DNA from 2 places in the Alteromonas sp. 4NS20-0143 genome. Region 2 is predicted to be linked to the other one. Evidence: predicted binding sites of a transcription regulator. Region 2 holds the regulator's gene; the other holds the start of a gene.
What was found. The regulator sigma-54, encoded in region 2, starts transcription at its own class of promoters, with help from an activator protein. The targets are predictions, from matches to a motif close to GTTGGCACGNNNNTNGNNT.
Positions count from the first base shown of each region.

Region 1: a site for sigma-54 is predicted at 5,005-5,023, ahead of AC27HD_RS00650 (DUF1328 domain-containing protein). Genes of this name have one in related genera too.

Region 1 is NZ_BAAJLR010000001.1:153,841-165,146, reverse strand. It holds gene AC27HD_RS00685 (hypothetical protein) at 1-25, shown strand, start outside; gene AC27HD_RS00680 (hypothetical protein) at 28-597, shown strand; gene AC27HD_RS00675 (hypothetical protein) at 748-990, shown strand; gene AC27HD_RS00670 (CC0125/CC1285 family lipoprotein) at 1,015-1,623, shown strand; gene AC27HD_RS00665 (phosphoribosyl-AMP cyclohydrolase) at 1,854-2,498, shown strand; gene AC27HD_RS00660 (bile acid:sodium symporter family protein) at 2,994-3,854, shown strand; gene yfbR (5'-deoxynucleotidase) at 4,005-4,664, opposite strand; gene AC27HD_RS00650 (DUF1328 domain-containing protein) at 5,116-5,292, shown strand; gene AC27HD_RS00645 (hypothetical protein) at 5,335-5,583, shown strand; gene AC27HD_RS00640 (hypothetical protein) at 5,811-6,029, opposite strand; gene AC27HD_RS00635 (DUF349 domain-containing protein) at 6,030-8,846, opposite strand; gene AC27HD_RS00630 (YeaC family protein) at 8,836-9,129, opposite strand; gene AC27HD_RS00625 (Zn-ribbon protein) at 9,130-9,456, opposite strand; gene AC27HD_RS00620 (alanine/glycine:cation symporter family protein) at 9,685-11,306, opposite strand, start outside.
Region 2 is NZ_BAAJLR010000002.1:656,721-668,026, forward strand. It holds gene lptB (LPS export ABC transporter ATP-binding protein) at 1-153, shown strand, start outside; gene AC27HD_RS06590 (RNA polymerase factor sigma-54) at 231-1,730, shown strand; gene hpf (ribosome hibernation promoting factor) at 1,759-2,046, shown strand; gene ptsN (PTS IIA-like nitrogen regulatory protein PtsN) at 2,060-2,506, shown strand; gene rapZ (RNase adapter RapZ) at 2,567-3,409, shown strand; gene AC27HD_RS06610 (HPr family phosphocarrier protein) at 3,444-3,716, shown strand; gene mgtE (magnesium transporter) at 4,013-5,371, shown strand; gene AC27HD_RS06620 (CBM9 family sugar-binding protein) at 5,411-6,139, shown strand; gene AC27HD_RS06625 (ClpXP protease specificity-enhancing factor) at 6,305-6,781, opposite strand; gene sspA (stringent starvation protein SspA) at 6,778-7,410, opposite strand; gene AC27HD_RS06635 (cytochrome c1) at 7,525-8,259, opposite strand; gene AC27HD_RS06640 (cytochrome b) at 8,256-9,521, opposite strand; gene petA (ubiquinol-cytochrome c reductase iron-sulfur subunit) at 9,526-10,155, opposite strand; gene rpsI (30S ribosomal protein S9) at 10,547-10,939, opposite strand; gene rplM (50S ribosomal protein L13) at 10,952-11,306, opposite strand, start outside.

The DNA.
Region 1 (11,306 bases), on a different contig from region 2:
TACTTCATTATTCCGTAAGAAGTAATAATGGCAACAATACCTGATTTTCATAGCGCTCATTTTACAATGAGCGCTGAAAATCCGTTTCGCCTGACTCCACCATCGGAGCAGGCGCTCTATTTCATTGGCGTAGACAATGCTGTGATAGCGGTTAACGCCGATGGCAGCGTTAGTACTGGATATCACGACGCCTCCCCAAAAGACAAAAAAAACCTAGACGAACAACAAGCACCCTACCCTGACCCATCCTATGAAGCGGTTATTGACGCACTTAAAAATGCGGCGAAACAGCGAACTAAACAGGGTGCGGCCTATTTAAGTTTGGTAAATAGCGAAATAATGCTCGTCAAAAAGTCGCTGTTTATTTCAGTTTTTGCAGCCCTTGCCGCCTTTGTTATTGGCATTGTGTGCTGGCTGCTCGTAAATGTAGCGATTGGCGGCGCGTTATACTCTTTGGGTATCAGTATTATTTTTATCGCTGCTATCTTGTTGTGTTTTAACCTTGGGCTCAGCGTGTTGTTTTATCGAATTGCGAAAAAATCGCTGTGTTTCGTTAGCTTTGAACGGCTAATCGCATTGTTTAAGCGCTCTCTTTAAGCACGCTTTTTAACGACAACATCTAACCCAGAATCTAACCCGATATCTAACGCAACACCTAACCTAACATCTAGCAAGAATTACGCTATAGTTTATAGGACATCCAAAATGGTAGACGCATTGTTAAATAAATTTTTGTTGAAGAAAAACATGACTGACATTGCACAAAAAGAACGGGATTTTTATGCGCAGCGTCATCATGCTCACCTTGCCGAAAAAACAGCAAAGCAACAATGCCGTTACTTAGTGGGCAAACCAGAAATATTGTTAGGTATTGTAGGGTTAGGTGCCTATAAAGGTATGTCCGATGCAAAACCAAAAGTGAAGAGCAACCGTAAAACTGCACTCATAACGATAGGCAGAACTGCTTTGCTATCGCTGTTTAAATTATAATTGTGTGACGAAAGGAAGTAGTAAATGCGCCGTAAGTTGGAAAAAAACGCTCTAAAAAGCAGCCACGTAAAATCGAGACCCACTCACCTACTCTTAGGCGTGGGCATTGCAGTCACCGCTTTACTAACAGGCTGCTCGTCAGTACCTGTTGCCACGCCAACGCCTTATAAATCGGCAAATTCTGAACAAAGTTACGGCTATTCAAGCGAAGAGCTGGGCAATGGTGAATACCGTATTTTATTTAAGGCATCGGATAGAACACCTGCTGACAAAGTGCAGCAGTACGCGCTGCGTCGAGCGGCAGAAATAGCAAAACAAAATAACTTCGACTACGTAGCAGTAACAAAGACCAACATCACTAAAAAACGTGTGCTTGCTCGCGAAGTTATCATGAGCAACGATGAGCCCGTGGTTTTTCCGTCAGATAAACAGTGCACCATGTCAGGCTGTTCAGATGTTGCGCAACCTTCTACTGTGCCAAATCCAAGTGATATTGAAAAAACGGCAATGAAAGACATATACTTTTCAATCGTCACCTCAATGTCGAATGACGAGCAGAGCTTAGGTGTAAACGCATTTTCGGTATCTGAACTTCTTGCAACGCCGCTTGATGAAGAAAACAAAGGTTACTAAGACGTAGCCTTAAAAAATACATTCGATGCATTGTTAATCAGATTTCAGCGCATCGGATGCCTCCCCTTCACTGAACGCGTTTAAGATTAACCCTGCGTTAATCAGTTTTTAATCCTCTGAAAAAGTACACGTCATTCGTTGTGTATATCCTTTAGCTATCGCATTGCAATGAGTTTGATATTGCACATGCTTCTAGCAAAATTATTGTTATTAAATTTAGGATGTATGCTATGAAAAATGTAAAAGCAACTCGCTCAAAAATTACCGCTGCTATCGCCTCAATCCTGTTAGCGTCTGCATGCAGTGCTGTAGCCGATACGCAACCTCCCAAAAGTGGCGCGCAAGCAAAGGCTTCGCTTACTGCAGAAGCACTAGACAACTCGTTACTGTATTCAAACACCTGCATTACGGAAAGAGAGGTCATTGCTGCGCAAAAAATGTGGGGGAACGGCATTGTCAGAATCGGCTCAGTGTTTACTAATAGCGGCAACTATTCTGATGAAGCTGCTGATTTTATCCAAGATATGTATGGGTACGATCTGAGTAGTGTACTGTTTAAACCAACCTTGGCAGCCGAAGATCAATTTCGCTCAAGTTTCGATGCCGCTCTTTCCTATTTTGTGGGCGGTAACGATGCGTACGAAGAAGATAAGGGCTTTGCAATAAAACCGTATACCAATGTGAAATTTGACAATGTAGGCATTATCAACAATAGCTGCAGAATGGCAGTTGCCATGGGCAATTACTTTTTCACAGATACCAATGGCGGCGAAACTAAAGTGGAGTATACCTTTGCCTATGTTAAAGACAGTGACGGAAACTTACGTATTGTTGCTCACCAATCGTCGTTACCTTACAACCCCACTGCCAGCTAGTCTGCCTAGACCGTTTCTCTACATGGGCTTTTCAAATGAGCCTTGTGAGTAGAGCTTGGCAGATACGGTATTGCGAATAGCGTTTGGCAAATACGGTATTGCGAATAGCGTGTTTTTAATAAAAATAGCCAGCAAAGCTCCTGAACAATAGAGACCAGAGCGCTTTAGCACTCTGGTCTTTTTAATAGTACGTGCTGAACTTTTTCAATAAATTTTGGGCTATTTGATTTTATAGCCTTAATGACAGTGCACTCGTTATTCTTCATTGACGCTCTCGGCAATTTTCATGACCGCCCTTGGGCAATTCTATTAACGCTTTCGGCAGCTATCATGACAGCCCTTGCCAATTTTCATTAAAGCGCCCGATATACGTTTGTGCTCATTTTATCATTCGTAGAATTAATCAATCTTAATAACGGGTCATCACTTCTATCTATTGTTAAACAGAGTACACTAGCGCCACTATAATAAGTTGCTGTGTTAAGGGGCGTATGCGTGCAGGCATCTGTACTTACTGAGGTATTACTACCTCTAGCGTTGGCGTTTGTGATGTTCGGAATGGGCTTAACGCTAACTATTTCTGATTTTGGACGGTTACTTAAAGCGCCTAAAGCTATTTTGACCGGTTTCTTGGGTCAAATAGTATTGTTGCCTCTACTCACTTTTGCTATTTGTCTCGCGTTTGAACTGCCGCCCTATATTGCTGTGGGTATCATGATTTTGGCAGCATGCCCTGGGGGAACAACGAGTAACTTAATCAGTCATATCGCGAAAGCTAATCTGGCGCTGTCTGTAAGTTTAACCGCCATCTCCACTATTGCCTGTGTTTTTACCACGCCTTTCATTATTCAGTTCGCTATCGATTACTTTGTAAAAGAAAATGCGCCTGCTTTCTCGGTTGTTGAAACCGTATTGGGACTTATTGGCGTATCTATCTTACCCGTAGTGATAGGCATGATCATTCGACGTCTTTTCACAGGCTTTGCGACAAAGACGGAAACTTTTTTTCGTCAGTTTTCCATGTATTTTATGTTGGCAATGATTGTGGGCGTACTCGTGTCAGAGCGCGATAACTTAGCGACTTCATTTGAAAGCGCATTTTTAGTATGCCTTACCCTTAATCTCAGCTCTGTGTTGATGGGATTAATACTAGCAAAAGTATCCGCAGCTTCGTTTAAAGATTCTCTAACCCTTGCTATTGAGATAGGTGTTCAGAACGCGGCTCTCGCCATGTTGATTTGTATTACATTTTTAAAAGCGCCTGATTATGCTATCGCGCCAGGCGTGTACGGTATTGCAATGTATATAGGCCCTGCTTTGCTTGCTATTTGGGCAAAACGCAAGAGAATGAAATAAACTGCATCATCGGTGATTTGCTTTTAGAATGCCGTTTTTTGAATACCGCTATTTGAATGCCGTTTTTTGACTGCCGATTTTTAAATGCTGCTATCAGCGTTGACCTTCCCTATCGCGAATGCTTGCAGTACACACATAGGCTTGTTTGCTTTACTCTCCGCTTTCGTTACTATCAAGATGGAGCGTGTTCGCTCGCTCTATCCACTCTAAATCTTTTGTTTGCTCATCTAGGGTTCCCTTAGCATCTTCAAGGAAGATTTGACAGAAATAGCCAACGGCGGGTAGCTTTTCCTTATAGCGCTTAAGCTGCACTTCCATTTCTTGCATCGCGTTGGAGAACTCAGAATTCGACTTGGATAGCTCGTAGTCACATTTTAAATAAGCACAGAGCACGTCAGCAGCCTTTGCAAGGGTCACATGAACATCTTCCTTGTCTTGCTCAATTAGCGATTGATATCGCTGCTGGAGTGCTTCAGGTAAAGTTTTTATTAACATAGCTTCAAAACGACGTTCTAATTTTTTAATCGCCGCAGTGGTTTCAGGATCGTGGTATTTGACCGGGCTCGGAATATCGCTCATCCCCGCTATTTCACTTCCCTCGTGGAAAATAGCCATTGCCGCCACACGATCTGGGTCCACATCTTCGTTAAATACATCACATGCAATGGCGCCTAGCATATGCGCTACCACCGACGCCTCATAAATGTGAGTCGATAGCATTTCATCTTGGAACTGCGCCATTAGCGGCCAGCGCTTGACGTTGCGCGCACGCTGCATAAGCCCTATAAATGCCGAATGTGTATTTGCCATAAACGCCGTCTCCTTTTTTTATGAATAATGTTATGTGAACAATTGTGCACACGACCATTTATCATCTGCTCGATTCTAACAACTAAACTCTATCGCCTTGTTACCTATATGCGCAACGCAAATTGCGTAGCCCTTATTACGTAGCCCTTATTACGTAGCCCTTATTACGTAGCCCTTATTACGTAGCACTTATTACATGGCTCCAATCACATAGCCAAGTATTTTAGTAAGAATGTAAAAAATGCAATTTACCTGTAACTATTGTCTATACATTGTGAACTTCACACCAAGAAAATGTTTAGAAAATAAAATTACTTTAATATTTTCAATTACTTGCAACTTAGGCACGAAGATAGCATTAACTAATGTAACAACAGTTTATACATAGCAGAAGCTTAATCATAGCAACAGCTATTGTGAACGTAACGGAAGCAACAAGAGGGAATAAGTCATGTTAGGTTGGGCAATCACATTTTTTATTATCGCCATTATTGCAGCAGTTTTTGGTTTCGGAGGCATCGCTGGGGCAGCAACAGGAATTGCACAGATATTATTTTTTGTATTTGTCGCCTTTCTTGTCATATCACTTCTAGTGAATGCCTTGCGCGGTAAAGCACCGAAAGCGTAAACAACATATTATATACAGTAGTAATTGAAAAGGAGTAAGGACATGAGTTCATTCAAGAATTTATTAAAAGTAGTAGCAGCATCAGCATTTGTACTTTCACTAGCAGCATGTAGTGAAAACGACGCGGAAAGCGCAGGCGAAGAACTTGACGAAATGGTCACAGACGCTGGCAATGCGCTTGAAGACGGAGGTGACAAAATTGGCGATATGGCCAATGACGCTGGTAACGCCGTAGAAGATGCATGTGAAGACGTTAAAGAAGGCGTTGAAGCAGAAGACGACGACTGTTAATTTACTAAGTAGTTATGTAATTGTGTAGTTGTGTAGCTAGATGACAAGCATAGCTACCTACATATTTTACAGAAATCAAAAAAGGCCGGTTTATACCGGTCTTTTTTATGTTTGCGTGTCCTGGTCTTTGTTTGAACTGACCTTGTTTGAACTGACCTTATTAAATTGGCCCTTGTTTAAACTGGCCCTTGTTTAAACTGAGTTTGGCTGACGCAAAGAGAACGACGTTAAGAAACCTCTATACCGCCGAGATCCCTTGCCAAGTCATCTAGTATCGACAGGGTTTCATCAAATTCACCCACAATATAGGTGTACTTCACACTAACATGATGATCAGTTTGACCAAACTTAGCCCGTAACCCGTCTGCATCAACATGTTTTACAGTATTGAGAAATCGATACGCTGACATCTCTGTATCAAATTGAAACTCTACACTATTTTCCATCTATGCCAACATACTCGGATTGTTATCGATAATGGTAACTACACGCTGTAAAAGACCGCTTTCGTCTTCTTTTACTTCACCATGTTGTAACCAATCGCTCAATATTTCTTGGGCCTCTGGGGCTTCACCTTGCTCAAGTTTTGCCGTCATCATTTGAAGCTGCACACTCGAACGTACCGATGCATCAGATTGCGGACTAGGCATACCGCTCGCCACCTCTAACGCTACCGTTAACCACGCTCTATCGTGCCTCGGCGCATTTGATGCACTAACGTTAGTCAGCAAATTCGACCAACGTTTGCCTAAGATTTCTAAAAGCTCATTCCTAGACTCAGGTTCATCATTTTGCAGCAACCGAATAATGGCATGAGCTCGCGCCTCTATCACTTTTGCGTCATGTTCACGCTGCATAGACTCTCTTTGCTTAAAGAGCGTCTCAAGCTTGCGTTCTACCTTCACTCGCTGTGGTTTTGGCAGTGCTAACATGGCTTCTTGAATAGGCTGAACTGCACTGTGAAAAGTACTGTCGTCAACTTCTACAGAGATAGACGCGATAGAAGACAACAGCTTTTCAGCTTGCTCAGTATACTCACTAGTTTGCGCTTTACGCTGGGTTTTTAAACGTTCGAAAATAGCATCATTACTGGCTTTAAATTCTGCCCACAACCGGCTTTCTTCGCGCTTACCGGCATGTCCAATACGCTTCCATTCTTGCTGTAGTTGCTGCGCAGACTCTGCTGCATCACTAATATCATCAGCATCTTGTAGCGCATTAACCTTATCCACTAGCGTTTGCTTGAGCGCCTGATTGTCACTCTGCCACCCATAAACGCGCTTTTGAAGGGGTGAAAACACAGCCTTCCACTCGACCTTGAGTTCCTCGTAAGCTTGCTTTTCAACTTGACCGCAAGCTCGCCACTGCTTGGCAAGCCTGTCGAGGGTTTTGCTTAATTCAGTTGGTTCAATGTCTTCGGGTACCGACGCTACTTTTTCAATAATCGAACGACGCAGTTCTAACGCTGCAGCTCGTTCAGCATCTAATTTAGCGTAATGCTCCCTACAAGGCTCAAACGCCTTTTCTAGTGCATTATCAAAATCCTGCTGCAGCGCTGCATTTTCTTGCTCATTGTCACCTGCAGATGATGTATTCAGCGATAACCATTGGCTGCGTAAATACTTTATCGACTCACTGCGCTGTTTTATGTTCTCTGCTGGCGTAGCGGCCAGCTCTTTGGCCTCTTCAACTAAAGCAGGTTTTCGCGGCGCGGCGATATAGCTCTGCCATCCTTCTAGCCTGGCTATGTCGTCAGCCGTCTTCTGAAAACGCTTATCGATGTCTTTCTTTAAACTTTCAGGCAGCGAAGCCACATTATCAGACAGTTTCTTAAACTTAGCCATCGCCGCACGAAACTTACCCTGTGAAACTAGGTTATCAACAATGCTTATTTGCTTTCTAACGTGTCTCAGTTCGTCTTGGTGCTTTGACTTAGCGGCTTTTTCATCGGCTCTCACTTGCTTAGTTGCTGCCTTAAAACGCTGTAAAAGCGCTTTGGGCTGCGCAATAAGCTCGCGACTGATAGCTGAGTATTCCTCTATCGCAGTATCAAATTCGCTGCGTAAGTCGCGCTTGTGTTCATCACTCACATCAGCACTGTTTAATTTTTGCGCCACGTCTTCAACGACGTTCAGTCTAGACAATAACTTTTGACCGTACTGCTGCTGCATGGAAAAAGCTTCAAGCTTTGTATTTAGCCCATCAACAGCTAATTGAATCTCGTTGACTCGCTTGTCATTGCTGCCAAGCTGCCCCAACTGTTCCAGCGTAGCCTCGACACCTCTTACGCTTTCATTTACCGTTGCAACATCGGCTAACGTGGCTTCACACAAGCGCGTGTTGAATAACCAACCTACTTGTTCTTTCGCATGAGTTAGCTGCTGTTCACAAAGGGCTTGTGTATTCGCAAGTACCGCCGACTTTTGCTTCTCTTCCCACGCAGGACGGATCCTGTCTATATAGCGCGTAACTTGCTCAGTAATTTTACTACGCTTTTCTTCGAACTCTTGCTTATCGTCAGTTGAAAGAATGCACGCTTGTGCAAACAAGCCTTCCAACTCACTGTGGTAACTGGACTGCAAATCTACAACCTGTTCAACATCGGTTTTATCAAGTAACGCACGGTATTTAGACAAGCACAGTGTAAGTTGCTTTTTAAGTTCTACAGGCTTTTGCTCTGCTGCCCTTATTTCATCGATTCGGTTATTGATCGCATCAAGCGTAGGGGAATCGCTCAGTTTTTTTGCCCATTTTTGCAGTGTATTTGTCTGAGACTGACTGCTGATAAGCTGGCGTTGTAATTGGCCATTATTCGCATGTAAAAAAACGTGTTGCGTAAACGAAGGCTTGTCGACTTTGGCTAATAGCGCAAAGGCCAACTCAGTATTGCCTAGCAGCTCAGGCTCGCGCTGGACTACATCAATGATTACATCCGTGCTTGCCGTTTCTTGCAAAAACGAAGACTTTTCTTCTGCGCTAAGGGCTACACTGCCCTTGCCTGATATCGCTTCGTTCACACTGTGCTGGGCCGCTTTTTTTACTTTTGGCGACTTGGCAATTTGTGCCATCTTTTGCCATAGCACGAAACTATCTAACTTTGCCAACGCCGCAAGACTAACGTCTGCATTATCATCGTTAAAAGCCAGCTCATGTAGAATCGTTTTGTCTTGAGGTTTTTCCGGTGAGAGTTTTTCAATGGCTTCCAGTCTTTTTTCTGGCTTTTGACTGGTATGAGAAGGAGCAAATATACGACTAAATATCATCCTGTTTGAACCGCGCTATCGTGTTGTTATCATTTTGGTGGTCCGATAGAGAGCGTTTGAAATCGGCTTTGCTTTTATGCACAATTTCGCCACCCTCTCCTACTGTCATGTGTTCAGACGATTTTTCAATTTTCGCCTGATACAACATCACGGCCTGCATAGTGCTGGCCTTTTGCTCTTCGTTAAGTGGCGTTCCATCAACCCACTTCCCGGTCTCTACGGCTTGACGCAAGCGTTCGTAAACCTCTGGCGTCATGCTACTTACTAGTGCATCTATATTCATTTATGAGAAACGCTTTATCATTACAATTCGAGCTCGGTTTACGAGGTACCAAGCGAAACCTACAATAGCGCCTAAAATAGCGAGGTTGTGCTGCAAATCACCCGGTCTAGTTCCACCCCAATACATAAAACCAAAACTTGCCACAAATATCAGCATAGCCAGCAGTGATTGATTTTGAATGCTTTGAAGTTTTTGAAAACGGTTAAGGCTTTGCTTGCGCTCAACATCTTCAGACGTTGCATCGCCAACTTTAAATCCGCAATGTGGACACTCTTTTGCCTTGTCAGATGTTTTTTTCTTGCATGACGGGCAGTCAACTAATGCCATGTGTTGCTCCTGTTTATTCGCTGCGAGTAAGAAACGAAAACAATACGCCAGCGCGTACTATTATCTCGCGGACGAGTATCATACTGAAGTTGATTACAACAATGAAGTCGGATTATACACTTCGCAAACAAAAATGCGTGTAAGGGTTATTCTAAGAATAACGCCGTAACACGCATTTTATTACTGTTTAGAAGCCGATTAAGACTACTTGTTTGTCTTAATCTTAATTCATTTATCGCGGTTATTTTTGGTTCTTGACCAATAATCGTTCACTGTCTCTTTCATCTCCTTACTAAGCATTAATATGCCAAATAAGTTAGGTAGCGTCATAACCACAATTGCTACCGCAGAGAGCGCCCATACCAATGTAGTATCTGAGAACGCAGCCCATACAAAGCCAGCGACATAAATGACTCGATAAGGCATGACAGAACGGGGACCGAGAAGGTATGTCATCGCACGGTCACCATAATACGACCATGCAATAGCCGTTGAGAACGCAAATAAAAGCAAACCAACCGACACGATATATTGCCCGAAATCACCGAAGAAGCCTCGGGTAAATGCAATAGTAGTCAGTGCAGCAGAGTGAACCAAGGACTTACCGCTTACCTCTAGGTTCTCTTTTAGCGGTTTACCGTCCTCTATTTTCAACGTACCGGTAAATAAATCTTCACTGCCCACCGAGTACTTCACGTCTTCTGCTACTGAACGAGAGTTTATTAGGGTGAAATCGCCGCTTACTGCGGTGCCATTGACTACGGTAATCGCACCTGTAAATGGTTTAATTTCGTTACCTTCAACCCCGTTTAAAAAGCCGTATAGCGTTTCGACATCTTTTGATTCACTATCATCATATTCGCCTGCTACAAAGAACATGTCTGAACGGTCGAATACATTTTCATGCTTCTCTTTCCACACGCCAGAAGAAAGAATCACTAAGCCAGTAATAGTACAAATTAGAATAGTATCAATAAATGGCTCTAATAAAGACACCATACCTTCTGATGCAGGTTCTTTGGTTTTAGCAGCCGCGTGAGCGATAGGCGCAGAACCCTGCCCCGCTTCGTTTGAAAACAAACCTCGGTTTACACCACGGTTGAATGCGTAGGCAAGTGAGGCACCTAAGAATCCACCTGCTGCGGCAGACCCGGTAAACGCATCGCTGATTACCGATAAGAACGAGGGAATGATATTCTCAAGGTTGGCAAAAATAACCGCCATAGCGCCAATGAGGTAGATAACCGCCATTGCAGGAACAACGCGGGCGGTGAATGCCGCAATACGTTGAATGCCGCCTAGAATAACCAGCGCAAGCAAAATACCTAGCACGCTACCCACAAGCCAAGGTTCGAAACCAAAGGTGGCTTCGATGCTTTGTGCAATACCGTTGCTTTGTGGAAGGTTACCCGTTCCAAACGAGCTTACTACAGTGGCAATTGCAAATGCGACGGCTAACCACTTCATGTTTAAGCGACGGTCCATGTAGTACATAGGTCCGCCGGCCATCGTGCCGTCTTCTGTCTTAACTCGGTACTTGTGCGACAAGGTCACTTCGACGAACTTTGTCGTCATACCTAAAAAGGCCGTAACCCACATCCAAAATAGCGCCGCCGGGCCGCCGAGAAAAATAGCGAAAGCAACACCAGATATATTACCTGTTCCAACGGTACCTGAAAGTGCCGTGGTTAACGCTCTAAAGTGTGTGGTATCACCAGGATCGCTCTCTTTATCAAACTTACCAGTAATAACCTGCCATGCATGTTTGAAGAATCGAATTTGCGGAAACTTCAAGTAAACTGTGAAGAATAAACCCACACCAAGAAGCACAAAAGGAAACCAACTTGCGC
Region 2 (11,306 bases):
ATTACCGACCACAACGTGCGGGAAACATTGGATGTCTGTGAAAAGGCGTACATCGTAAGTCATGGTGAACTTATTGCGCAAGGAACGGCGGAACAGGTTTTAAGTAATCAAAAAGTAAGGGATGTATACCTAGGCGAACAATTCAGGCTATAGTTATTGTGTGTAACCTAATTGTCATTTTTCATAAGCGCTCAGGTATATTCACTCAAGAGCATTAAAATAAGATATAGATGAAACCATCTTTACAGTTAAAATTTAGTCAACAACTAACGATGACTCCACAGCTGCAACAGGCAATCAAGCTGCTGCAGCTGTCTACACTCGATCTTCAACAGGAGATTCAAGAGGCCCTCGACTCAAACCCTCTACTAGAAGTAGAAGAAGGTAATGACGAGCCTCAGGCAGAAAAAAACAACATGGACAATGACGATAGCCAAATCGAAGCTACCGCGTCAGCGTCCAGCGACACTCTAGAGTCGGGTGATGCTCTAGAAAAGAACGACTTACCCGATGAACTGCCAATTGATAGCACCTGGGACGAATATTACTCAGCCTCTTCAGCACCTGCGCCTGGCCCGTCAAATAACGATGATGACCACGTTTTCCAAGGCGAAACCACTGACGACATTCAAACTCACCTGCTTTGGCAAATGCGTTTAACCCCTTTTTCTGATGTTGACAGAGCTATCGCCGTTGCCATTATCGACTCGATTGACGAGTCAGGTTATTTAACCGCTACGCTAGATGAGATATTAGAAGCGGTAAACTTCGAAGATATCGAAACCGAAAATATTGAAGAAGAAATCGAATTAGATGAAGTTGAGTGTGTACTGAAACGCATTCAGATGTTTGACCCTATCGGCTCTGGCTCTCGCTCTCCGCAAGAGTGTCTGTTGGTGCAACTGCGCCAGTTTGCTGACGACACACCTTGGTTAGATGAAGCAAGAAGACTGATTGAGGACTACTCAGACCTTCTCAGTAGCAAAGATTATAGAACCCTCATGCGTAAAAGCCGTTTGAAGGAAGATGAACTTCGCGAGGCCATGCGTTTACTTCAAACCTTGAATCCTCGCCCAGGTAGTGCTTTAGTTACTAAAGAGCCTGAGTACGTTATTCCAGATGTATCGGTGGCGAAGAAGAACGGTCGCTGGACTGTTGAACTCAACCCCGACAGCTTGCCTAAGCTTGGTGTAAATCAGCAATACGCAGCAATGAGTCGAAAAGCGAAAAACAGCAGTGACTCTCAGTTCATTCGTTCTCATATGCAAGAAGCTAAATGGTTTATAAAGAGTTTAGAGTCTAGAAACGATACTTTAATGAAAGTGGCTAACTGTATCGTTCAACAGCAAATGGGATTTTTTGAGCACGGACCAGAAATGATGAAACCAATGGTGCTCAATGATGTCGCAGAAATGGTGGATATGCACGAATCCACAATATCGCGAGTAACGACTCAGAAGTATATGCATACGCCGCGCGGTATTTACGAATTGAAGTATTTCTTTTCTAGCCATGTGGCAACTGAGTCTGGCGGCGAGTGTTCGTCAACGGCCATTCGTGCATTAATAAAGAAATTGGTAGCAGCAGAAACGCCAAGCAAACCATTAAGCGATAGCAAAATTGCTTTATTGTTGGCAGAGCAAGGCATAAAAGTCGCTCGGCGGACAATAGCAAAATACCGGGAGTCTTTATCGATACCCCCGTCTAACCAACGCAAAAGCCTTATCTAAAGGCGTTATATTAAAAGGAAGACGAAATATGCAAATCAACCTAACTGGTCATCATGTGGAAATCACCGATTCTTTGCGTAATTATGTCGATACGAAGTTTAGTAAACTTGAGCGTCACTTTGATCACATTTCTAATGTGCATGTCATCCTGAACGTAGAAAAAATAAACCAAAAAGCAGAAGCTACGATGCACTTAAGTGGTGCCGAAGTATTTGCATCCTCAGAAAATACCGATATGTATGCGGCGATTGACAGCATGGTTGATAAACTCGACAGGCAGGTGATCAAGCATAAGGAAAAACTGAAAAAGCATTAATAGATAATTAAGCATGGATATTAAAGCCATCGTAAGCCTGGACCGCACCGAGTGTGCGGTTCAGTGCAATAGCAAGAAGCGAATATTAGAAATCATTTCCGATATTGCTGCCCAAGACAATGCCAGCATTGACCAAGTCACCGTGTTGAATAGTCTTCTATCTAGAGAGCGGATGGGCAGTACAGGAATAGGTAACGGTATAGCGCTCCCTCATGGTCGTTTAGCGGGTTTAGAACACGTTATGGCCATTATTGTAACCTGCATTCCAGCGATTAACTTTGACGCCCTCGATGAAAAACCTGTCGATATATTTTTTGCACTGCTTGTGCCTGAAGAACAGACAGAGGGACATTTACAAACGTTAGCGACAGTGGCTGGTAAGCTCAGCGACAAAGACACTGTCAAAGCGATACGAAGAGCCAAAACCAACGAAGATATTGTTTCAGCACTTGGCATGTAAAGACAGTTTCAAAAGATACATTGACGTTTTCGTCATTTTTTTGTTTAGGGAGAAATATCGGTGAAGCTGATCATTATCAGTGGTCGTTCAGGCTCAGGAAAGTCGGTGGCATTAAGAGCACTGGAAGATTTGGGCTACTATTGTGTCGATAACATTCCCGTCAATTTGCTACCAACGCTCACCCATACTGTTGTGGATGAATACGATCAAGTAGCGGTGAGTATCGACGTACGCAATTTACCAAAGAATCCTAACGATTTGGTAGAAATATTAGACTACCTTCCCTCCTCTTGGTCGATGACGATTGTTTACATTGACGCCAGTGACGACGTGTTAGTAAAGCGCTTTAGTGAAACTAGACGTTTACACCCTTTAGCAAAATTAAATAAATCGCTCTCTGAGGCCATAAAGGCAGAATCAACGTTGCTTGGGCCTATTGTTGAGCGTGCTGACCTCTACTTAGACACAGATAAGCTCACTATACATCAGCTGGCCGAAATTATTCGCGAGCGGATTTTAGGTAAAAAGAGTTCTCGTTTGGTATTGGTGTTTGAATCTTTTGGCTTTAAGCACGGCATACCGAAAGACGCCGACTATGTATTTGACGCTCGTTTCTTACCGAACCCTCACTGGGAGCCTGATTTGCGGCATTTGACGGGTTTAGATGCACCTGTAGAAGTATTTCTTGGCTCACAACCTGTGGTAACTAAGTTTGTATGGCAAATCCAAAATTTAATTACTACATGGCTGCCTCATCTCGAGCGAAATAATAGAAGTTATGTCACGGTAGCCATTGGTTGTACGGGTGGTCAGCACCGGTCTGTCTATATTGCGCAGACGTTGTCAAAAACATTCGGTGAAATTCATCCGGATGTGCAGATACGCCACAGAGAGCTAAATTAACCACTCGCAATAATAAAAAAGAGCGTAAATACTAGTGACTATTGAGAAAACACTCACCATCGTCAATAAACTTGGCCTTCATGCAAGAGCGGCAACCCAACTGGTGCAGCTTGCTAATCAGTTTGATGCCAAAATAATTCTTGAAAAAGGCGATAAACAGGCCGACGCAAGCAGTGTGCTTGGATTGATGATGCTTGAAAGCCATCAAGGTGAGCAGGTTAACGTGATTGTTGAAGGCGATGATGCAGAGGACGCCTTAGCTGCTATTGAAACACTCATTGAAGGACGCTTTAACGAAGACGAGTAACCTCGTAGGCCCTCCCATAGGCCAGCTCTCCTCTGGCCACTGGCTAAGCGTTTATATAACGTCTTATATAAGCGCTTATGTACGCTCTTATGTAAACGCTTATATCACTGATGATATAACTGCCGACAAGACAGCCAACATAACCGCTGACACGTAAAAACTCATTCTAAAACAATGTATTTATCATGACACTGCTAGGGTAAATACGCTATTCTATAAGCTCAATCTATTTGGTCATTGTCTACGGCGTGAAATACGCTTTCTTTGGGCACACTCTTGGTTAGGAATTGCTTTTCATGGCAGAAGCTCTCGTTTCTAAATATGTACAAACTCAATTGCGAACGCTCAACAATGCGCTGAGTAACGGCCAGTTTGTGTCGGTTAGAAAGCTCCTTCTTGAACTTCCGCCTTCCGACGTAGCCCACATTTTAGAGTCTAGCCCTAGCCGCACTCGTGACGAGCTATGGGAGTTGATTGACGGCGACTTTCACGGCGATATTTTAGAAGAACTGTCCGACGATGTTCGCAACGGCATAATTACTAAAATGCTGCCTGCAAACGTGGTGGACGCTCTTGAGGAAATGGACACCGATGACTTGGCAGAGACCCTAAGCAGCCTGCCAGAAACTGTCCTCCTCGACATCCTAGACTCCATGGACGCACAAGACCGACTGCGCGCCGAACAAGCACTATCTTATGGTGAAGAAACTGCCGGCTTCATCATGAATACCGACACTATCACCTTGCGTCCCGACGTTACTATTGATGTGGTGTTGCGTTATATCCGCCTCAAGGGCGAGTTGCCAGAAAACACCGATACCTTTTATGTGGTCAATCGCACCGATAACCTCGTGGGTATTGTACCAGTAACACGGCTTTTAACCGCAGACACTAGCGACACAGTCTCTGATGTGATGGATGAAGAGTCAGAAGCCATTCCGGTTAACATGCCAGACGATGAAGTAGCGAGCCTATTTGAACGCTATAACTGGCTCTCGGCACCTGTTGTTGATGAAAATAATCGCCTCGTCGGGCGAATCACTATTGATGACGTGGTTGATATTATTCGCGAAGACGCCGAACACTCCATGATGAGTATGGCGGGTCTAGACGACGATGAAGATACCTTTGCCCCTGTTATGCAAAGTACCAAGAGACGTTCAGTGTGGCTAGCGGTTAACCTAGCCACGGCATTGATGGCAGCTATGGTGAGCGACTTATTTGAAGCCACATTAAGCGCTTTAGCTGTACTCGCTATTTTAAACACCATTGTACCAAGCATGGGTGGTGTGGCAGGTAACCAAACCCTGACTCTTGTTATACGCGGTATGGCATTAGGCCACGTCAATGCAAACAACTCCCGCTGGCTGATCAGTAAAGAGATTGCCATTGGTGTGCTAAACGGCGTCATTTGGGCGGTATTAATAGCCTCTGTCATCGCACTGTGGAAACAAGACTATATGCTAGGTGTCATCATTGCATTTGCTATGCTTGTTAATATGATTGCGGCTGCATTAGCCGGCGCAACGCTGCCTATGATAATGAAGCGGCTAAAGATAGACCCTGCACTAGCGGGAAGTGTCATTTTAACCACCATCACAGACGTGGTGGGTATTTTTGCATTCCTAGGCACCGCCACATTGTTTTTGGTATAGCGGTAGCAGTAAATTTTCAATCATTCAGGGGGTATCTTTGTGAAGCACATAATATTAGCCGTTGGTTTACTTATTCCCTTCTTAGTAGCCGCTGGAAACGTTAATTACACGTCAACGTCTATCCACATTGATGGTTTATCAGAAGATGCTTGGAATAAAGCCACATGGCACGATATGCCCCATTTAATGGATGGAACGCTTCCCACATCAGATAACGACTTTAAAGGCCGCTATCGATTATTGTGGGATGAAAACTATCTGTATTTGCAGGCGAGTATCAGCGATGATGTTCTGATTGACACTCACCCTAACCCAACTAAGAAATATTGGGATGATGATGCGCTAGAGGTATTTATAGACAGCGATGCTTCTGGTGGGAATCACCAATTTAACCATACCGCATTTGCCTACCATATAGGTCTTGATAACCAAGCCGCCGATTATGGGCCTGACCAAAAACCGCATTTGTATACAGAGCATCTAATTAGCCATTGGCAACGACAAACATCAGCGCCTTATAACATCATCTGGGAAGTGGCGATTAAACTCTTTCCCAATAGTTATCAAGAAAATGGTAACAACACTCCATTAGTGTTGGATGAACATCGAGTGATTGGCTTCATGCTGGCCTACTGTGATAATGATGGCAGTGAAGTACGTGAGCATTTTATGGGCTCTCATGAGATACAGCCGGTCAACGGAGACAAAAACCGTGGGTACATAGATGCAGATGTGTTCGGCAAGATAACTTTGCTACCTAAAAAGTAGAGGTGGCTACTTATCGCCTTTAGCAGGCATCGCCTTTAACAGCCTGACCTTTAAAAGCCATCGCCTTTCAAAAAGAACCGTCTAAAACAAAAAAGCCGCAGTATTTTAAAATACTGCGGCTTTTGAATAATTCGACCTATAACCTAGCTGATAATTACGCTTAGGCTACTTAATGACCTTCAGCGTGGGCTTACCCTTTTTAGGCGGTACAGGCGCGTCGCTTGAGGCAGGAGCATCAGCATCTTCGATAGATGTTGGCCCTGTTTGTTCTGGCTCACTAGATATAGGCTCTGCTGGCTCCATAGCATCAGAACGTGCCACGTCTTCTTCTGTGGCAAACACAGTACCAGCACCATTCTCACGTGCGTATATAGCAATTACCGCTTCGCAGGGCATGCTTAGACGACGAGGTTGACCTCCAAAACGCGCTTGAAAAGACAAACCGTTTATATCGAGGTTAAATCCAACGCAGGCACTCGGCGATACATTAAGTACAATCTGGCCGTCTTTAACAAATTCTTGCGGAACTTCCACCAATTCGTTTGTTGCATCAACAACAACGTATGGCGTCATATCGTTATCCACTATCCATTCATAAAAAGCCCTAAGTAGATAGGGCTGGTTTGACGTCATAGATGTCATAATGGGTTGTGGATCTCGCGCTCTTGGTCAGTCAAAGATGCTTTGAACGAACTGCGAGAGAAAATACGGTTCATGTAAGTACTGATTTCTTTGCTACCTGTTCCACTAAGCTCGATGCCTAATGCAGGTAAACGCCATAATAGCGGCGCTAAATAGCAATCTACCAAGCTGAACTCTTCACTCATGAAGTAAGGCATTTCAGCAAAAACAGGTGCTAAAGATAGAATAGCTTCACGAAGTTCATTACGTGATGACTCAACATCGCCTTCACCGCGGAAAATGCGTGCAGCTAGTGAATACCAATCTTGCTCGATGCGGTGCATCATTAAACGACTAGTACCACGAGACACTGGGTATACCGGCATCAATGGTGGGTGCGGGAAGCGCTCATCAAGGTATTCCATGATGATGTGAGACTTATAAAGTACGAGTTCACGATCAACAAGAGTGGGTACCGTACCGTATGGGTTTAACTCCAACAGATCTTCAGATAAGTTACTAGGATCTGTGTAGCTGATTTCAACACCCACACCTTTTTCTGCCAACACAATACGAACCTGGTGGCTATAAATATCAATTGTGTCAGAGAACAACGTCATGATAGAACGTTTATTCGCGGCTACGGCCATTCAATTTCCTCCGTCGAGAAACAAGTTAAAGCTCACTGTTACAATGAGCGAATTACAAATGCCAAAAAAGGGGGCGAGAAGCCCCCTTTTGGTATTATACATAAATCTGTGCGATTAGTGCACTTCTCGCCAGTAATCTTTCTTCAGCAAGTAAACAAACACAAACAATACGGCAATAAAGATAAGTACCCATTTACCGATTTTGTGCGACTCAAGTTTCGCAGGCTCGCCGGTGTACTCCAAAAAGTTCACGATGTCGCCTACGGCTTGATCGTATTCATCCGGAGACATTGAACCCGTTCCGTCAGATTTAATACCCACATAGCGCTTAACCATCTCGCCATCTACCATTTGCTCTTCATAGGTACGCGTTGGCGTGCCTTGAAGAGGTTGTAGAACATGAGGCATACCCACTTCTGGGAAGACAGTGTTGTTAACACCAAACGGTCTGCTTTCGTCCACATAGAATGCACGCAAATAGGTGTATATCCAGTCTGTACCGCGAACACGAGCGACTAACGTAAGATCAGGTGGCGCAGCACCAAACCACTGTGCTGCGGCATCTTCAGGCATAGCGCGTGTCATGTAATCAGACACTTTATCGCCTGTGAACTGCAGATACTGTTCGCCTAGTTCGTCTGGAATACCCAAATCAGTGAATGAACGCTGGTAGCGTTGATACTTCATTGAGTGACAGCCTGAACAGAAGTTCATGAACAACTGAGCACCGCGTTGTAGTGACGCCTTATCTGACAAGTCAATCGGCGCTTCGTCTAGATGCACGTTTCCACCTGCCGCCATCGCGACGCCAGGTAGAAAGAATGCTAAAAAGCACATCATTTTTTTCATTTAGGAATCCTCTCTGGCACAGGTTTAGTATTTTCGTTTTTGCTGTACAAGAACAATGCAATGAAGAAACCAAAGTACATGATTGTAGCAACCTGTGACGCAATGATTTTCCAGTTCTCTTGTGGCGTACCACCTAGGTAACCTAGGAAGATAAACACAATCGCGAACACGATAAGGTTCACTTTGTGTAAACCACAACGATAGCGCCATGATTTAACGCGACCACGGTCTACCCAAGGCATTGCGAACAATGCAGCAATAGCGCCAAACATAGCAAGTACACCAAACAGTTTGTCAGGTACTGCTTTCAAAATTGCATAGAATGGCGTGAAGTACCACACTGGGAATATATGCTCTGGTGTTTTCAGAGGATTAGCAATTTCAAAATTAGGGTGTTCAAGGAACTTACCGCCCATTTCAGGCGCGAAGAACAATACGTAAGTAAATAGCGCCAAGAATACACAGAATGCCACTAAGTCTTTCAACACAATGTGAGGGAAGAACGGTAGAACATCGTCAGCAATGTCGTATTTGCTCGTATAGTACTCGTGAATTTTGTACTTCGTTTTCTCTGACTCTGGCAGTGAGCCTTTCTTGTGCTTAATGGCTACGCCATCCGGGTTGTTAGAACCCACTTCGTGAAGTGCAATAATGTGCAAGAACACAAGTATTACGATTACTAATGGCAATGCAATAACGTGCAGGGCAAAGAATCGGTTTAGCGTGGCGCCTGAAATAACATAGTCGCCCTGTAACCAAATAACGAGGTCAGGACCCACTACCGGAATGGCACCGAATAATGAAACGATTACCTGAGCACCCCAGTAAGACATTTGTCCCCATGGAAGTACATAGCCCATGAAGGCTTCAGCCATCAGTGCAAGATAAATAAACATACCAAACACCCACAGTAGCTCACGTGGCTTTTGATACGAACCGTATATCATTCCTCGGAACATGTGCATGTAAACAACAATAAAGAACGCTGACGCGCCTGTACTGTGCATATAACGGATTATCCATCCGTAATCGATTTCACGCATGATGTATTCAACAGAAGCGAAAGCGCCCTCTGCTGAAGGTACAAAGTTCATGGTTAGCCAAATACCAGTAATTATTTGGTTGACCAGAACGATAGTTGCTAAAAACCCAAACACATACCAAAAGTTCATGTTTTTTGGCGCTGGGTATTGAATAGCGTGCATGTTTGCAACGCGCATCACCGGGATGCGGTCTTCAATCCAACCTAGAAAAGCGTTCATATAATTAAGCCTCCGCTTCTGAACCAATGATGATATTTGTATCATCAACGAACTGATAAGGCGGCACTACTAGGTTTAATGGTGCAGGAACGTTTTGGAATACACGTCCTGCCATATCAAACTTAGAACCGTGGCACGGGCAGAAGAAACCTTCAGGAACACCTTCAACGTATTCTTCAAACGCACCGTCTTTGAGATGCTGTGGAGAGCATCCAAGGTGAGTACAAATACCCACTAAGATTAAGTATTCTTCTTTCATGGAGCGGAAGCGGTTTTGCGCAAAGGTAGGTTGCTGCTCGGCTTCTGAATTTGGATCTTTAAGCTGATCTTCGTGCCCGCCTAGTGCTTCTAGAAGCTCAGGGGTACGACGCACAATCCACACGGGCTTGCTTCGCCACATTACACGCACTAACTGTCCAGGCTCAATCCCGCTGATATCAACTTCAACGTCAGCACCGGCCGCTTTCGCTTTGGCACTTGGATTCCAGGACGCAATAAAAGGCACTGCAGCACCAACGACACCTACACCGCCAACTACCGACGTGGCAACGGTCAAAAACCGACGACGGGTGTTGTTCTCAGGCTGATTTTCGTTGTGTGCAGACTTTGTTGCATCTACAGATACATTGCTCATCCACATTTCTCCAGGTTTGGATAATTATGATGCCATCTAAAAAGGCTTATACTGGTTTTATCTCGCCTGTATTACCGCATCATATGGCTTGTCGTGAGAGCGAAATAACAGCAAAAGGCGCTGTTTTACGGTTCCACGAAAGTTATCAATTTTTTCGACTGCAAATGATAAAAGAAAAGCCCTTATAAACACAAGGTTTTACTGGTATTTAAGCATAAATTTAATTCATTGAAGCTGAGGGTAAAATCGGTGATAAGCGCTTTAAATCAGGGTTTTAACATGAATAGCACCTAAAAAGCAGGGGAAATTAAACCTTTTTTATTTTGCTCAATATCTTACAGGCAATAAAAAACCCGGCAGAGCCGGGTTTTTGCAATACAAAAAACGTAAATTAACGTTTTGAGAATTGTGGACGCTTACGTGCTTTGTGTAGACCCACTTTCTTACGTTCAACCTGACGTGCGTCACGTGTAACGAAGCCAGCTTTGCGTAGTGCAGGACGTAACGCTTCATCATACTCCATAAGAGCACGAGTGATGCCGTGACGAATTGCGCCAGCTTGACCATTTGAACCACCACCTTTAACAGTGATGTATAGGTCAAACTTTTCTAGCATTTCTACAAGTTCTAGAGGCTGACGTACAACCATGCACTCAGTCTCACGACCGAAGTACTGATCTAGAGCGCGTTTGTTTACTTGAATGTTACCTGAGCCTGGACGCAAGAACACACGAGCGGTAGAACTTTTGCGGCGGCCGGTGCCGTAGTATTGAGTATCTGCCATGTCGATTGCCCCTTAGATGTCCAAAACTTGTGGTTGCTGTGCTGCGTGCGAATGTTCTGCACCAGCGTAAACTTTCATTTTACGGAACATTGCACGGCCTAGAGGACCTTTTGGCAGCATTCCTTTCACTGCTTTCTCAATAACCATTTCTGGTTTGAAAGCTAGCAGCTTTTCAAAGTTAGTTTCTTTCAGACCACCTGGATAGCCACTGTGCGCATAATAGATTTTGTTCAACGCTTTACGGCCAGTAACCGTAATTTTGTCAGCATTGATAACTATAATGTAATCACCAGTGTCCACGTGAGGCGTGTACTCTGGCTTATGCTTACCACGAAGGCGCAATGCGATTTCTGAAGCCAAACGGCCT